One region of the Nocardia sp. NPDC059229 genome, then DNA from elsewhere that is predicted to be linked to it. Evidence: riboswitches for the same ligand, from Rfam matches in the RefSeq annotation. Region 1 holds a riboswitch; each other region holds the start of a gene.
The links. Region 1 has a riboswitch for magnesium ahead of ACFXHE_RS08835 (MgtC/SapB family protein). Riboswitches for the same ligand answer to the same signal wherever they lie in the genome.

Region 1 (3,870 bases):
CCTGGCGGCGCTGGGCACGCTGGGTTTCGCGCTGGCCACCGATGTGGTGTGGTTGTTCGCGGCCCGCATCCTGCAGGGGCTGGCGGTCGGTGCGGCCTCGGGCGCGCTCACCGCCGCGCTGACCGAGCTGGAGCCGCACCGTGACCGCCGCCGCGCGGCCCTGGTGTCGGCGGCGGCCTCGGCGGGCGGCATGGGCCTGGGCCCGGTACTGGGAGCTGTTCTGGCGCAATATCTTCCGGCTCCGTACGTGACGCCGTTCGTGATGGAGCTGGCGCTGCTGGTCCCGGCCGCGGTGGCGGTGGCGGCGCTGCCCGAGACCGCGGCGGTCACCCCGTGGCGGCCACGGCGGCCGAGTATCCCGGCCGGGATGGGTGCGGTCTTCGCGGCCGCGGGCACGGGCGCGTTCCTGGGTTTCGCGGTGGTCGGCGTCTTCCTCACGCTGATCCCGACCTATGCCGCGACCCTGTCGGGCAGTGCGAATCTGGTGGTCGGTGGCGCGGCGGCCGCGCTGCTGCCCGCGGCGTGGGCGGTGGCGCAGCTGGTGGGTTACGGCAAACCCGAACGGGCCCTGGACTTCACGGGATTCCCGCTGCTGGCGGTGGGTCTGGTACTGCTGGCGGTCGCGGGCGCGGTCTCCTCGCTGCCGTTGCTGTTGTTCGCAACGGTGCTGGCCGGGGCCGGTCACGGCCTGGCGTTCCTGTCGGGATTGACCGCGATCAATGCGGCCGCGCCGGCCGATCGGCACGCCGATGTGCTGTCGACCTATTTCGTGATGGCCTATTGCGGCAGCGGCGGCCCGGTCATCGGTGTCGGCCTGCTGGCGGGCGCGACCGGTTTGCTGGCTGCGGTGCAGATCTTCGCGGCGGTGGTGGCGGTGCTGTGTGTGGTGCGGCTGGTGGCGCGGGTCGCGGTCGAGGCGCGACGCTAGCGGGAGCGCGAATGCGACGGCGCTCACGTCGGGTTGCCGATCGCGGCGGGCGGGTGTTTACTTTTGGTCGCAAGGTGCCGTCGTTAGCTGAGGCTCCTTCACGGATACAGGCCGGCGATCCCGAACGTCGAGAGACGCCCCGGATCAGGACAGGTTTCCCCGAGCTAAGGGGATGCCCCGACCGGCTCCCGCCACCCGTGGCGGGTTTACGCCGTGGAGTGCTGAAGGTCTTACGAGGGGTGGTACCCGTACCGGCGATGTCGCGCCGGTCCCACTCCCCTGGCATGCGTACGTGTGGCGTCGAGGAGGTGGTGGTCGTGCCCGATGGACCGGATCGAGTTCCGTTAGCCAATCGTTCACTCGGCGTCACTCCTGCACTCTCCTGGCCGCTACCCGTACCCCGGTAGCGTCCGAGTCCGGAGTGCGCCGTCCTCCGCTGGGAGATCGAGATGACCATGTGGGAAATGCTGCTGCGGCTCGGCACGGGTGTCGGGTTGGGCGCGGTGATCGGGTTCGAGCGTCAGTTCCGGGCCCGGATGGCCGGACTGCGCACGAATTCGCTGGTCGCCGCCGGGGCGACCTTGTTCGTGCTGCTGTCCGCGCACGGCTTCAACGGCGCCTCGGCGGATCCGACTCGTGTTGCGGCGCAGATCGTTTCGGGTATCGGCTTCCTGGGCGCGGGTGTGATCCTGCGCGACGGGTTCAATATCCGCGGCCTGAACACCGCCGCGACGCTGTGGTGTGCGGCGGCGGTGGGTGCGCTCGCGGGTGCGGGCATGTATTCGACCGCGGTGGCGGGCACGGTGGCGGTGGTGGTGGTCAATACCGCGCTGCGCACGGTGGCGCGCACGGTGGATCGCCCCGGTGTCGACGAGGTCGAGGCGCAGGAGGCGTTGTACGGCTTCCACGCCGACACCGACGACGCGCACGAGGCGCATGTGCGGGCGCTGCTGGTGCAGTCGCTGACGCGCACCGATTTCCGGCTGGTGTCGATCTCGAGCCACGACACCTCCCCGGGCCGGGTGCAGGTGCGGGCGGAGTTGACCGGTGACCGCCGCGACGACCGGCAGATGGAGGCCGCGGTGAGCCGGTTGAGCCTGGAGCCGTCGGTGACCAGTGTCGGGTGGCGCACGGTGCCGCTGCGGGCGGAGGCCGAGGAGTGAACGCCGCGCTGCGGTCGTATCCGTCGCGCGGGGTGCTGGATCGGCCGCGGTCGCGGTGGGCGGATGCGGCGGTGTTCGCCGCGGTGACGGGTCTGGGCGCCTACATCGCCGACGCCACCCGCGACGGCGACTGGCCGCGCATCCTGGTCGGCGTGCTGGCCATGAGCGCGTTCGTCGTCGGGATCAATCGCCTGTTCTGGCGGCGGCTGTACGCGCTGGCGCAGCGCCGCTACTCCCTGTGACGTGGAGGATGTCATGACCGATACCGTTGCCACCGGCCAGGTTCTGATGGATCTGACCGATATCGACATGTCCTTCACCGGGGCGTCCGGGGAGCGGCTCAACGTGCTCGATCAGGTGAATCTGCAGTTGTGCCAGGGCGAGATCGTCGCGTTGCTGGGCCGGGCGGGGTCCGGGAAATCGACGCTGCTGCGGTTGATCGCGGGGCTGCTGGCCCCGACCGGCGGGCAGGTCCGGTACCGAGAGCAGCCGTTGCGGGGCGCGAATCCGGGTGCGGCGCTGGTGTTCCAGTCCTTCGCGCTGATGCCGTGGCTGACGGTGCAGGACAATGTGGAGCTGGGGCTGGCGGCGCGCGGGGTGGCTCCGGCGCAGCGGCGGCAGCGGGCGCTGGACGCGATCGACCGGATCGGCCTGGACGGGTTCGAGACCGCCTATCCCAAGGAGCTGTCGGGTGGTATGCGGCAGCGGGTCGGGTTCGCGCGAGCGCTGGTGCTGGAGCCGGATCTGCTGCTGATGGACGAGCCGTTCTCGGCGCTGGATGTGCTGACCGCGGAGAATCTGCGCACCGAACTGGTGAATCTGTGGTCCACCGAGGACTTTCCGACCAAGTGTGTGTGCATCGTGACCCACAACATCGAGGAGGCGGTGCAGCTGGCGGATCGAGTGGTGGTGCTGGGGTCGAATCCGGGGCGGATCATCGCCGAGATCACGGTGGAGCAGCCGCGCCCGCGCAGCCGCCGCACGCCGGGGTTCGAGACGCTGGTCGATCAGATCTACGGTCTGCTCACCGGCCGTGACACCGAAGTCGCTGCGGCCCCGGCGGATACGTTGACGCCGTTCGCGGTGCCGCTGCCGGATGCCTCGGTCGGCGGGATCGCGGGTCTGCTGGAGCTGGTGTACGGCAGCGACGGCCGCGCCGACCTGCCGGTGGTGGCCGACGAGCTGAATTTCGAGCTCGACGACCTGATGCCGCTGGTCGACGCGGCGGCGCTGCTGGGTCTGCTGCTGGTGGAGTCCGGTGACGTGATGCTGACCAATGTCGGGGCGAACTTCACCAATGCCGACATCCAGTCCAGCAAGGCGATTTTCGCCGCGCAGGCCCGCCGGCGGGCCCCGCTGGTGCGCACCATCTGCTCGGCGCTGGTGGGCAGCAGCGATCAGACGGTGCGCGCCGATTTCATTCTCGACCTGCTGCGGCGCGGCTTCTCCGACGACGACGCCCGCCGCCAGTTGGAGCTGGCCATCGACTGGGGCCGCTACGCCGAGTTGTACGACTACGACACCGATTCCGGCCGCATCACCGCCGATCCCGCCGCCGATCTGCGCGCGTCCCGAGTCACACCATCGCCGACGGGATCACCGTGGTCAGGCCACCGTCGACGAGCAGGTCCTGACCGGTGATGTAGGAGGCGTCCGCGGAGGCCAGGAACGCGACGGCGGCGGCCACCTCGTCGCTGTCGCCGACCCGCCCGAGCGCCACCCGCGCCCCCGCGGTGGCCTGCGCGTCGGCGGAGGCCTCGGCGCGGTAGGCGGGGGTGT
Region 2 (3,870 bases), on a different contig from region 1:
TGCTGTGGTTCGGGAATCAGCGCGCGGTGGAGTACCACGTGACACTGCTGTACGCGGAGGGTCTCGCCGACTATTCCGGCAGCCCAACGCATCTCGTGCTGGATATCGACCCGGCGCCGGATCAGCCCTTCGCTCAGGTGGTCGGGGCCGCGCAGCTCATTCGGGAAGCGCTGGCGGCGGACGGGCTGGCGGGCGCGGTGAAAACCAGTGGCTCCAAGGGCGTGCACATCTTCGTCCCGGTCGTGCCGGGCGTCGATCTCGAGGATGCCGCGGCGGCGACCCGGGCGATCGCCGCGCGCGCCGAACGTCTCGATCCGCAGCTCGCCACCACGGCGTTCATTCGAGAAGACCGGGGCGGCAAGGTCTTTCTCGATTCGACCCGCGCCGGCGGCGCGACGGTGGTGTCGGTCTACAGCCCGCGGATCCGCCCGGGCGCGACCGTCTCGTTCCCGGTCGCCTGGGCGGACCTGCCCGACGTCGACCCGCACGACTTCACGATTCGCACGGCGGCCAAGATGCTCGGCGACCGCGATCCCTGGGCCGAGGCCATGCCCGAACCCCAGTCTCTCCCAGCCGATCTCATCGCCGAGGGGCACACCATCCCGGTGGCGCGGGTGCAGGCCATGCACGAGGGCAAGCGCCGCGCCCGCGCCCGCCGGGAGAACTGACTCGGGCCGCCGCGTCCCGGGTCAGCAGGTGCTCGTCGGCGTCGTACTGGATGAATCCGCATGTATTCGAGAAAGGGCACGCGGAAATAGGCGAGCGCCGGGGGTGTCGCCGAATACCGGAAAGAGTTACGAGCGTCGGCGCAGGATTACCCCTTGATCCGGAGAAATCTGTCCTAACCCTGGGCGTCTCTCGGCGCACAATGTGTCCGCGGTGTCGCCGATCGCATGATTCGGGCGGTTCGCCTACGCTGGTCGGCGTGATGAGAGCGGTGGGCGCGGTGGCGGGGATCGCCCTGATCGGGGCGGCGATCGCGGGCTGCGGCGGCTCGTCGAATCAGCAGGCGGCCCCGGCGACGACCACATCCAAGGCGGCGGTGATGCCGGCACCGAACACCATCGGACTGTGCGGCGGGGTGGCCGATGCCGATGTCGGCCAGGCGACCGGGCTCAATGGGCTGCAGCGAGTGGCGGTGAATCCGCTGGGATGCGCGTGGCAGCGGCCCGCGGGCGGTGACTACGCGGTGGTATTCCACTGGTTCCGGGGCAGTCCGCTCGCGGACCGCCGGACCCGGATCACCGACGCGCGCCCGTCCGACGTTCAGGTGGCCGGGCAATCCGGCATCGAATGGCAGGGGCCGCAGTCGTGCGAGGTGGCACTTCCGTTCGGGGACAGCGATTTCATCGATTGGTCCGAGCGGGCCGCGATCACCGAGACCGCCAAGGAGCCCTGCAAGGGACTGGAACAGCTGGCGGCGTCCACTCTGACGAAGGCTGGGCAGGGGTAATGCGTAGGGCTCGAACACGAATCGCCTTGGCGGCCTTACTGATCGCCGCACTCTCGGGGTGCTCGCAGGGCCCGAAGGAATCACCCGTGCGCGCCGCCGACGCCCCGAACCTGCTGGCCGGCTGCGGCCCGCTGGAGGATCAGAAGATCGCGAGCAACCTGCACGTCTCGGGCATCGAGCAGCAGAGCGCCCCCACCATCTGCAACTGGACCGCCACCAGTCCGAACGGCGGTGCGGTCGACATCACCTACGCCTGGCTGGAGAACGACACCTTGAGCCGTGAGGTCCAGATCGCTGACCAATTCGGTTATCAGGTCGAGCGTTTGGTGATCAAGCACTTCGGCGGCATGTACTGGCGTGACCCGAAGGATCCGAGCACCTGCGCCGTGACCACTTCCGACACCGGCACTGTCACCTGGTGGGTCCAGAACCGCGACCACGCGGCGCAACCGGACCCGTGCGCGGGGGCCATGACTCTCATGCAGGCCACCCTCTCGGTAGACGGTGTGTGACCGTCCCGAACCTGCTGCCGGACAAGAAGACAGCGGCGGCGATGGTCGAGACACTCACCGCCGCAACGTGTTTCACCGATGCAATCGGACCCGCCCGCTAGACGGCAGGCGCCGCGTCGGCGGGAGCCGGGGTGGAGTCGGGCGCGGACAGGCGCTGGGCAAGGCCGATGCCGACCGCGATGGCGGCGGGTACGCCGGTCAGCACCAGACCGGCCGCCGCACCCAGCGGAATGCCGATGGCGGCGCCCGTGAGGCAGCCCGCGATGCCGGTCGGCACCGACATGACCGTGACGCCGGCGATGGCGCCGCCCGCGGCGCCAATGGCGCAACCGGCCGCGCCGCCGATGAGGGTGCCGATCAGGGTGCCCACCGAGGTGGCCAGACCGAACTGGTTGACCGCTGCGGAGAACGCGGCATCCTGGTCAGCCTGGCTCGCGACGGTCTTCAGCCCCGGCGCGGGCAGGCCCGGGGCGGGGACGGCGGCCAGGGTGTACGCGGTGATTTTCCTCATTGGCGAACCTCCGAAATTCTGGGTGGATGATTTCGAATGAGGGTGAAAAGGCCAGCACGTATTACACGGCCGCGTAATGGGGATACGCATCGTGCGTGGTGTGGTGAAAGGTCAGAGTCGTGTGGCGTGTTTTCACCCGCAAACGGGTGAGTGGAACCGATCACTCGGATACGGACTATCGCCGGGGGTCATGGGTCGTCCTCACCTCCTTGCGGCCGGAGCGCACGAGGGCGCTGACCAGGGTGCACACGAGGAGTCGCCACGCCAGCAGGCCGGAGGGCGAGCACCCCTCTCGTCAGAGCTTCGGCACTGCACGACGTATCCCCAATGAAAGGCCTTGGGAAGCCACTTCGGGTGACCCCTTAATCCGGGGAAACCTGTCCTAACCCTGGGCGTCTCTCGACGTCGTCGGATCAGTGGCCTGTGTTCGTACAGGAGCCTCGCCTAGCGAGGTGCTGATTGACGCCGCAAAGTCTGGCAGTAGAGGATTGATTCGTCAATTCGGACATGCAATGTTCGCCCGTGGCCGCCGGAATTCCGGGTCGCCGAGTCAGGAGCGCATATGACCGAACCCACAGTATCGTCGAAGCCGGAATCGGTTGCGACGGTGCATCTGTCGCAGTTGCTGAAGGCGCCGGTGATCGCCGCGTCGGGGGAGACCATCGGCCGGGTGGACGACCTCATCGTGCGCCTGCCGGGTGGCGACGCCTATCCGCCGGTGATGGGCGTGGTCGTCGGGATGGGTGGGCGCGATGTGTTCGTCTCCGCCGAACGTATCCGGCTGTTCGAAGCCGATCGCATCGTCCTCTCGGTCAACAAGGTCGACCTGCGGTCCTTCGAGCGGCGTGCGGGTGAGGTGCTGCTGCGCGCGGACATCCTGGGTCACCGGCTGATCGATGTGGAGGCGGTGGAGCTGGTGCGCGCCTACGATGTCGAGCTCGATCGGGTCGGTGTGCCCGACGACTCCGGTTCGGGCTGGGTGCTGGCGCGACTGGACACTCGCCGCCCAGCGCGCCTTTTCGGGCTGATCAAGTCCGGCGGCGGTCACGCCTCCCGGGATTGGAAGGCGTTCGAGCCGCTGATCGGCCACGAGCAGTCGCTGACCCTGCGGCTCAGCAGCCGGTTGCGCGGGCTCAAGCCCGCTGAGATCGCCGACCTGCTGGAGGACGCGGACAAGCACGAGCAGGACGAGATCCTGGATCAAGTGCACGACGACCCTGAACTGGAGGCGGATGTCTTCGAGGAGCTCGACTCCGACAAGTCCAGCCGCCTGCTCAACGACATGTCCGATGCGGAAGTCGCAGCGCTGCTCGGGCGCATGCGCGCCGACGACGCGGCCGACTCCGTCATCGAGCTCAAGCAATCGCGCCGCCGGCGTGTGCTCGATCTGATGC
Region 3 (3,870 bases), on a different contig from region 1:
GGCCAGCCCCATCAGCGAGGTCGGCCCGAATTCGGCCAGGCCCACGGTTCTGTCGAAGTAGGAGGCGAGTGCCCAGGTGCCCCAGGCGAGCGCGGCGAAGAGCAGTCCGAAGAAGAGCACATCGCCGATGCGGCTGCCCGCGCGCTCGTCGTAGGCGGAACGGGTGCTGCGCCCGAAGACCCGCATGAGGCGATCGACCCGCTCACCGACCGGCCGTAGCACCCGAGCCAGCCGGCCCGGCACCGTGCTGTGCCGCAGCAGGTCGAGCACCAGACTCCGTGGGGCCTGCGCACTTTCGGTGTGCTCCACCCGGAATCGCTCCGACCACGCCGTGAGCGGCCGCCAGAACACCACGTTCACCAAGACGATGGTGAGCACCATGACCAGCGCACCCACTATGAGATTGCCGACCTCGGCCTCGGAGGTGGCCGCCGCGATGAAGCTACCCATGCCGGGCAGCGCCTCGTCCCGGCCGGATACCGTGATGACCTCCGAGGCCGCGAGCATGAACCACGCGCCGCCGAAGCTCATCATGCCGTTCCAGATCATCGGCACCATGGCCGTCGGCACCTCCAGCTGCCACAGCCGCTGCCAGCGGGTGAGCCGCATCATGCGGGCCGCATCATCCAGCTCCCGGGGCATATTGCGCAACGCCTGGTAGTAGGCGAAGGTCATGTTCCAGGCCTGCGCGGTGAAGATGGCGAAGATGCACGCCGCCTCCGCGCCCAGGTACGAGCCGTGGAACAGGCCCACGAACGCGGTGACCGTGATCGAGACCAGGGCCAGCACCGGCACCGACTGCAGCACGTCGAGCGCCGGGATGAGCACCTTCTCGGCCCGTCGCGAGCGCGCCGCCCACTGGCCGACGATCAGCGTGAAGAGGATGGACGCCGCCAGGCCGATGAACATGCGCAGCGTGGTGCGGGCCGCGTAATAAGGCAGGTTCGCGGGATCGGTTGATACGGCCTCGGTTCCGGTATCCGGCGTCCAGGGCACCGACATGTCCCGAAACAGCCTCAGCACCAGCAGGATCAGCAGCACGCCCGCGCCGATGATCAGGTAGTCCACCGCTCGGAGCCGGCCGCGTGCCCGCGGCACCTCGGGAGTCGTCTTGGGGCGGTCCGGAATTGCCAATTCGAGAGTCATTGCTGTTCACCTCGCTCCGAGCGGCTTCGTCGCAACTCAGTTGGTCGATTCGGCGGCGACCGCGGGCGGTGCGGTCATGACGTTGTAGGCGTGCACGGCCGAGGCCAGCACCGCCGGTGCGCCGATGAGCAGGTTGAAAACCACGACGCCTATTCCGGCCCCGGCCACCGCGCCCTCGAGACAGCCGGTGACGGCGCCGGGAATCGCCAACGTGCCCAACGTCAATGCGCCGACCGCGAGACCCTGACCCGCGCCCAGCAGGACGCAGCCCAGCGGCGCTCCGATGACGGCACCCAGCAGCGTGCCCACCGCCAGGGCCACGGTGAGCTCGTTGTTGACATTCTGGAAGACGGTATTCATCCGATCCTCGAAGCTGTCGGGATCGGCAATCTGCTGTGCCGCAGGGTCTTCGGCTTGCGTCTGCGCGGCGGCGTGCAGCTCCGCGGCGATGCGTCGTTCCTCGGTGCTGACCGGTCGTGCCCGATCCGGGCGCGGGGTGAGGGTGGCGCTGTCGCCGTCGATGCGGGCGTCGATCGGGTACGTCGTGTCCTGCTTCGTGATGGTCAGCGGGATCGCCCCCACCACCACGCCCTGCGGGTCGAGGATCTGCAGCTGGTCGGTGGTGGTTCGGAGCGTGCCGAGGTCGGTGCGCAGCACCACCGATCGGTCCACGATCCGGGCGTCGCCGGACACGGCCTGAGCTGTCACAGCGTCGGCGAGCCGGACGTCCGGTCCGGGTGCCGCGGCCGAAGCGGCGGCAGGGGCGACCAGTCCGGCGGTGGTCATCGCCGCGGTGGCGAATGCGAGCAGGCGAATTCTCATCGGGATGTTTCCCCTCGGGATACCGCTGCCCGCATCGGTTTCCGGGCAGCGTCGAATACCGTCGGGCACGGTGGTGCCGACGGGTCGGATATATATGCGAATCTCCGAATTCATTCGTAAAATGTGCATGCGAATAGTCCGGTGCCGCGCGGGCGGCATCGTGATATCGGAGAATTACGTGCGTCGAAATATCGACGCGGTGTTGGTGTGCTGGCTAGCGGCCCGGACCGAGGCGGAGGGGCCGACCCGGAGATCCCGGGTCATCATCGGGTGCCATCGTGCTACCCGACCTCCTCACTGGTAGAACGCGATTCGTCAACGCACGGGGGAGGTCGCCCGGAACTCTCGGGGCGGACGCACACCCCTCTCGTCAGAGTTTTGGCACTGCACGACGTGTTCCGAATCGCAGTGTTCCGAATCGGAAAGCCACTTTGGATTACCCCTTGATCCGGAGAAATCTGTCCTAACCTTGGGCGTCTCTCGACGTCGTCAGATCAGTGGCCTGTGTTCGTGCAGGAGCCTCGCCTATCGAGGTGCAACAGGGAACCTAGTTAAAGACTCGTTAAAAGTCAAAACCGCGCCGGATTCGGCGGTCCGGTGGCTCCGACGATCACCATTCTCATTCTTCGACTGTGGCCGACGTCGCTGACAGGGCACCGGCACGCCGCGTCAGCTGCCGCCCGCCGATCATGACCGCGGCGATGGCGGTCACGCCGAGCAGCGCGCCCGTGACGAGGACGCCGGTCACCGATGTGAAGCTGACGATCACGCCGCCGGTGAGCGCACCGAGGGCGACGGCCAGGTTGTACATGGCGGTATTGAGGGCGGTCGCGGCCTCGGGATGGTCGGGGGCGGCCTGCAGGATCCAGGTCTGCACGCCGACCGGAATCGCACCGAATGCCGTGCCCCACACCAGCAGTGCTGCGATGCCGCTGACCGGTGTGGTCGCGATGAGCGGGAAGAGTGCGAGTGTCATCGCCAGCAGGGCGGCAGCGGCGACCAGGGCGCGCCGCGGGTCGCGGCCGGCGGCGGCGCCGCCCGCGAACGTTCCGGCCACGCCCGCCAAGCCGAAGGCCAGCTGCGCTGGCCCGATTGCCCCGGCGCCCAGACCGGAGATGTCCTGCAGCATGGGCCGGACGAAGGTGAATGCCGCCCAATGCCCACCCACCAGAAGGAAGGTGGCGATGACGCCGGCGCGGACGGCCGGTGTGCGCAACTGCCGCGCCAGGGCGCGGGGGCGGACCACCTCGGTGGCGGGCAGGGGCGGCAGCAGCAGCCGCAGCGCGAGGGCGACCACCGCGCCGAATCCGGCCAGTGCGGCGAAGGCGACGCGCCAGCCGCTCAGATTGCCGATCAGCGTCGCGGCCGGCACGCCCAGCACGTTGGCCGCTGTCGCACCGCCGAACGCGAGCGATATCGCTCGTGGAATGTGGTGCGCGTGAACCAGTCTGACCGCGCACGAGGCGGCCAGCGCCCAGAAGCCGCCGATGGCGATGCCGGCGACGGCACGTGCGGCGAGCAGGATCGCGAAGTCCGGTGCCAGCGCCGAGACCGCTGTCGCGGCCAGCATGAGCCCGATCAGCCCGAGCAGGACCGTACGCCGGTCCGATCTTCCGATCGCGACGGGCAGGGTGGTCGCGGCCGCCGCGGCCATGAGTCCGGGCAATGTGATCGTCAGTGCGACCGCACCGGGAGAGACGTCGAAGGTGTGACCGATGGGGGTGAGCAGGCCGACCGGCATGGCCTCTACGGTGACCATCGCGAAGGTGGCGGTGGATACCGCCGCGACGGCGAGCCAATTGCGGATCGGGGTTCCGGCGCCGGCGGATTCGTGGGTGGAAGCGATGGGGGCTGCCATTACTTCCACCTGCTCGTGTCGGATGAGGAGGTGGTGTTCGCCAT
Region 4 (3,870 bases), on a different contig from region 1:
TCCGGCGCAGGCCCACCGAATTTCCGAAGGGCCAACGCTGCCTGCACATTTCTCCCGCCAATACAATGGCTTCGCTGAATTCGCAGCCTGAAGACTCAAGTGCGCCAACGCCTCCCCGTGGGCGTTATCAAAGGGTTATGGTCACGGCATGGTGCGAACCGCCGCCGCTGCCGCAGACCCGGATGAGCCAGACATTCCGGCCACTGCTTCGCGGCCGAAGCTAGAGGTTGTTCCCGAATCGCCTGACCCCGAAGCGCCACAGTCCCACTCCTTCGGCGCACACGTCCTGAGCCCGGCCGATATCGAGCGACTCCCGTCCTCGGCAAGGCACCGCATCGCAGCCTTCATCCACCTGCAGGTGGCAACCCTGGAGGAATGGCCAGAGCCGGTGCTGCCCCCCATTCCCGATCTCGACGATCTCTGACGGTCGTGCACCCCGGGTATTCCCCGAACCGGATTCGTCCAAACCTGTGTGATCCCGTCCGATTTCATCCCGCACACTGCTGAGCTTCATCGAAAACGTGAGCTTCATCGAAAACGGCCGCAGCCCAAGCGCATCGGTGACGATGTGCAGGAACTGCGGCCGCGCCGTGGTTGATCAGCCGCCGATCGACTGGAAGATTTTGACGCCCACCAGGATCACCGCGAGCAGCAGGTAGCCGCGCAGGGCGAACATGCCCACCGTGCGCGCCGTGGAGAACGCCGGTCGCGCCAGGGTGTCGAGCGCGGGGGTGCGCCAGGTGTCGCGGTCCGCCTCCAGAATGGCCTTGCGCTCGGCCTTGGTGAGGCGAGTGGAGTCCAGCTCCTCCACCTGATCCGGATCCAGTCCGCCGAGCTCGGCCGCGGTCCGCTCGGCCCGGCGACGCCGGCCGCGCTGCCAGGCGATGAGCATGCCCGCCCCGCCCAGGACGCCGACCAGCGCGCCGGCGCCGAAGCCGATTTCGAGGGTCGTGGTGGTCAGGTCCGGGAAGAAGGTGGCCGCGGTCAGCGCGAGCGACAGCAGCACCAGCGACCAGACGATGACCCCGGCGACAATGTTCTGCCTGACCGTGTTCACCCACGGGCCGAGCACGGCCTTGTCATTGCAGAGCAGGACCAGGAACACCGTCGCCGACGGCAGCAGCACCCCGGCCAGCGCCTGCACCCCCTGGGTCAGCAGGCCCAGAACGTGATCGGGGCTGAACGACACCGCGGCGGCGACGCCGAGCAGTGCCGCGTATCCGATATAGAAGGCCGGCGCCTCGGAGACCTTCCAGTGCAGCGAGTGCCGCCGGCCCAGGGTGTCGCCGAGGGCGTAGGTGGTGGCCAGGCCGACGGCGTTGGCGCCGATGAGCGAGGCGTCCAGCAGCAGGATTGCGAAGAGCGCGCCGGCGGTGGTGCCCACGTGGTCGTGCAGCGCGTGGGCGACGGCCCCGGCATCGGTGAAGCTGCCGGCCGCGGCCGTGCCCGCGAGGCCGAAAGTGGTCGCCGCCATGATGGCGACCGCGCCGACCATGACCACGACGATGCCGACCCACAGGTCGATGCGCTCGTAGCGGATCCAGCGGGGAGTGATGCGCTTGTCGACGATATTGGACTGCTGGAAGAACAGCTGCCACGGCGCGACCGTGGTGCCCACGATGGACACGATGAGCAGTAGCAGCGTCGAGTTCAGCCCGCCCGGGAATGACGGCAGGAATCCGTGCGCGACCTGAGATGCCTTGGGGTGCACCAGGAATGCCAGCGGGAACATGACGATGTTCAGCGCGATCAGCCCGAACAGGAACCGCTCCCAGCGCCGGAACGAACCGCCGGCCACCATGGCGAACAGCGCGACCGCGGCCAGCGGCACGGCGATGCCCTTGGGCAGCCCGAAGTAGTTGAGCGCCATGGAGACACCGATGAACTCGGTGACGATGGTGAGCGCGTTCACGATGAACAGATCGCCGACGCTGAACGCGCCCCAGAACTTGCCGAAGCGGTCGAAGATCAAGCGCGCGTGGCCGACTCCGGCGACCGCGCCGAGACGGACCACCATCTCCTGGTTCACGTAGAGCACCGGGATCAGCAGCACCAGGGTCCAGACCAGCGCCATGCCGTAGTTCTGTCCGGCCTGCGCGTAGGTGGCCACGCCACCGGCATCGTTGTCGCCGACCATGACGATCAGGCCGGGCCCGATGATGGCCAGCAGCATGCGGAAGCGCTGGCGGCGGGAACGGCCTTCGAGGGTGTCGTGCCGGCCGATGGAGCCGAGCGCGCCGACGATGTCGCCGACGTGCGCGCTGTCCATGACGGCGCCGGTGGGGTGGACGTCGGCGGCGGGCCGGCCGGCTGCGGCGGGCACGGCGACGGTGGAGGTGCGGCGGCTGGAGCCGTTCGCGAAGAAGGCCATGGCCTGTCCCTCGCTTTCGATCATCAGATGTGCGGGCGTGCGGAATACGCCCGGCCGCCGAGCGAGTTCGGGCACGGATCGGCCGGCCCGGGGCACGCGCGGGCTACTGACCGGCGGTGGAACGCCGGGCACGCCTGTGCGGGAAACGGGTCAGCCGGTGACCGGAATGCGGCAAGCCGGGGACGTCAGAAGAGTGAAATCCGTACTCGGATACGGACTATCGCCGGAACTCATTGTTCGTCCCTCACCTCCTTGCCGCCGGGACGTACGTGGACGTCACTACATCGGGTGTCGCATCGCGCGCGGCAAGAGGGATCTGGGCCCCGCACGACGGCGTGGACCCTGCACCCCTCTCGTCAGAGCTTCGGCACTGCACGACGTATCCGGGGGCTCGCGGCCCGGGAAGCCACTTCGGATCACCCCTTAATCCGGGGTGATCTGTCCTAACCCTGGGCGTCTCTCGACGTCGTCGGATCAGTGGCCTGTGTTCGTACAGGAGCCTCGCCTAGCGAGGTGCTGACTGGGCAATGGTGAGCCCGGTCGTTCCGCTTGTCAAATCCGGGCCGGTCGGTTCCTCGTAATCCATTGTGCCCCAACCCGGTTCGGGCACGGCCACTCCGTGGCAATCATTCATGGTCACCCGGTCCGTTATCGCATCCGGCGGTGGCGACGATCAACCGGTCAACCTGCCGAACCGGGGAGTCGACATGCAATTTCCGATCCGTGCCCTGACCGGGGCCGCCGCCCTGATCGCCGTGTCCACGCTGGGCCCGGCGATCGCCCAGGCGGCACCGCCCGACTTCGTGCGGTTCCGCACGCCGTCGGGAAATATCGGCTGCATCGTCTCCGCGACCACCGCGGCCTGCGAGATCTCCGAGCACGACTACGCCACCCCGCCCCGGCCGGAGAACTGCCACCTCCAGTACGGCGACCGCCTGGTCCTGGAGAGCACCGGCGTCGTCGACTTCCACTGCCACGGCGACCGTCTGGTCGAATCCACCGCGGCGGTCCTCGACTACGGCACGAACATCACCGTCGGCGGCCTCACCTGCCTGAGCACGACCGACTACGTCGAATGCGCCGGGGCGGGCCACAGCTTCCGCCTCTCCCGGCAGGCCTACACCATCCACTGACGGGCACTACGGCTTTCGATAGTGCGTGAGCAGGGCCAATTCGCGTCGGCGGCGTGCACGCTGCGCAGGATGCGCAGTTCGCCGGTATCGGGATCGACCGCCACCTGGAACAGCTGCGCATTGAAGGCGACCGAGCGGGGCGTGCCGCCCCAATGTCCGTCCGCGGCAAGGGATTCCCCGGACTCGGCCGACAACGTGTGCAGCGCCTGCAGGGAGATGCGGCGATTGCCGCAGCGCACCGAGTCCGCGCCGAGCTCGCAGTCCTCGGCGGCAACGCCGAGATGTGTTGCGGCGGTGGCACACAAGGTGGCGGCGAGCTTGCGCGCCGCGTACAGCACCGCCTTGCCTGCCACCACGGTGCCGGTG

Region 2: linked by a shared signal. The riboswitch ahead of ACFXHE_RS02670 (hypothetical protein) and the one ahead of ACFXHE_RS08835 (MgtC/SapB family protein) in region 1 are both predicted to bind magnesium.
Region 3: linked by a shared signal. The riboswitch ahead of ACFXHE_RS16525 (hypothetical protein) and the one ahead of ACFXHE_RS08835 (MgtC/SapB family protein) in region 1 are both predicted to bind magnesium.
Region 4: linked by a shared signal. The riboswitch ahead of ACFXHE_RS13175 (NRAMP family divalent metal transporter) and the one ahead of ACFXHE_RS08835 (MgtC/SapB family protein) in region 1 are both predicted to bind magnesium.

Annotation. Positions count from the first base shown of each region.
Region 1 is NZ_JBHZAK010000002.1:540,438-544,307, forward strand. It holds gene ACFXHE_RS08830 (MFS transporter) at 1-928, shown strand, start outside; M-box (ykoK) riboswitch at 1,001-1,176, shown strand; gene ACFXHE_RS08835 (MgtC/SapB family protein) at 1,378-2,091, shown strand; gene ACFXHE_RS08840 (hypothetical protein) at 2,088-2,333, shown strand; gene ACFXHE_RS08845 (nitrate/sulfonate/bicarbonate ABC transporter ATP-binding protein) at 2,347-3,732, shown strand; gene ACFXHE_RS08850 (SDR family NAD(P)-dependent oxidoreductase) at 3,668-3,870, opposite strand, start outside.
Region 2 is NZ_JBHZAK010000001.1:561,287-565,156, reverse strand. It holds gene ACFXHE_RS02685 (DNA polymerase domain-containing protein) at 1-668, shown strand, start outside; gene ACFXHE_RS02680 (DUF3558 family protein) at 929-1,453, shown strand; gene ACFXHE_RS02675 (DUF3558 domain-containing protein) at 1,453-1,965, shown strand; gene ACFXHE_RS02670 (hypothetical protein) at 2,063-2,476, opposite strand; M-box (ykoK) riboswitch at 2,757-2,935, opposite strand; gene ACFXHE_RS02665 (magnesium transporter MgtE N-terminal domain-containing protein) at 3,039-3,870, shown strand, end outside.
Region 3 is NZ_JBHZAK010000006.1:227,581-231,450, reverse strand. It holds gene ACFXHE_RS16530 (ABC transporter permease) at 1-1,146, opposite strand, end outside; gene ACFXHE_RS16525 (hypothetical protein) at 1,183-1,968, opposite strand; M-box (ykoK) riboswitch at 2,324-2,508, opposite strand; gene ACFXHE_RS16520 (MFS transporter) at 2,588-3,826, opposite strand.
Region 4 is NZ_JBHZAK010000004.1:404,869-408,738, reverse strand. It holds gene ACFXHE_RS13180 (hypothetical protein) at 149-424, shown strand; gene ACFXHE_RS13175 (NRAMP family divalent metal transporter) at 599-2,371, opposite strand; M-box (ykoK) riboswitch at 2,713-2,891, opposite strand; gene ACFXHE_RS13170 (DUF6636 domain-containing protein) at 3,079-3,504, shown strand; gene ACFXHE_RS13165 (xanthine dehydrogenase family protein molybdopterin-binding subunit) at 3,489-3,870, opposite strand, start outside.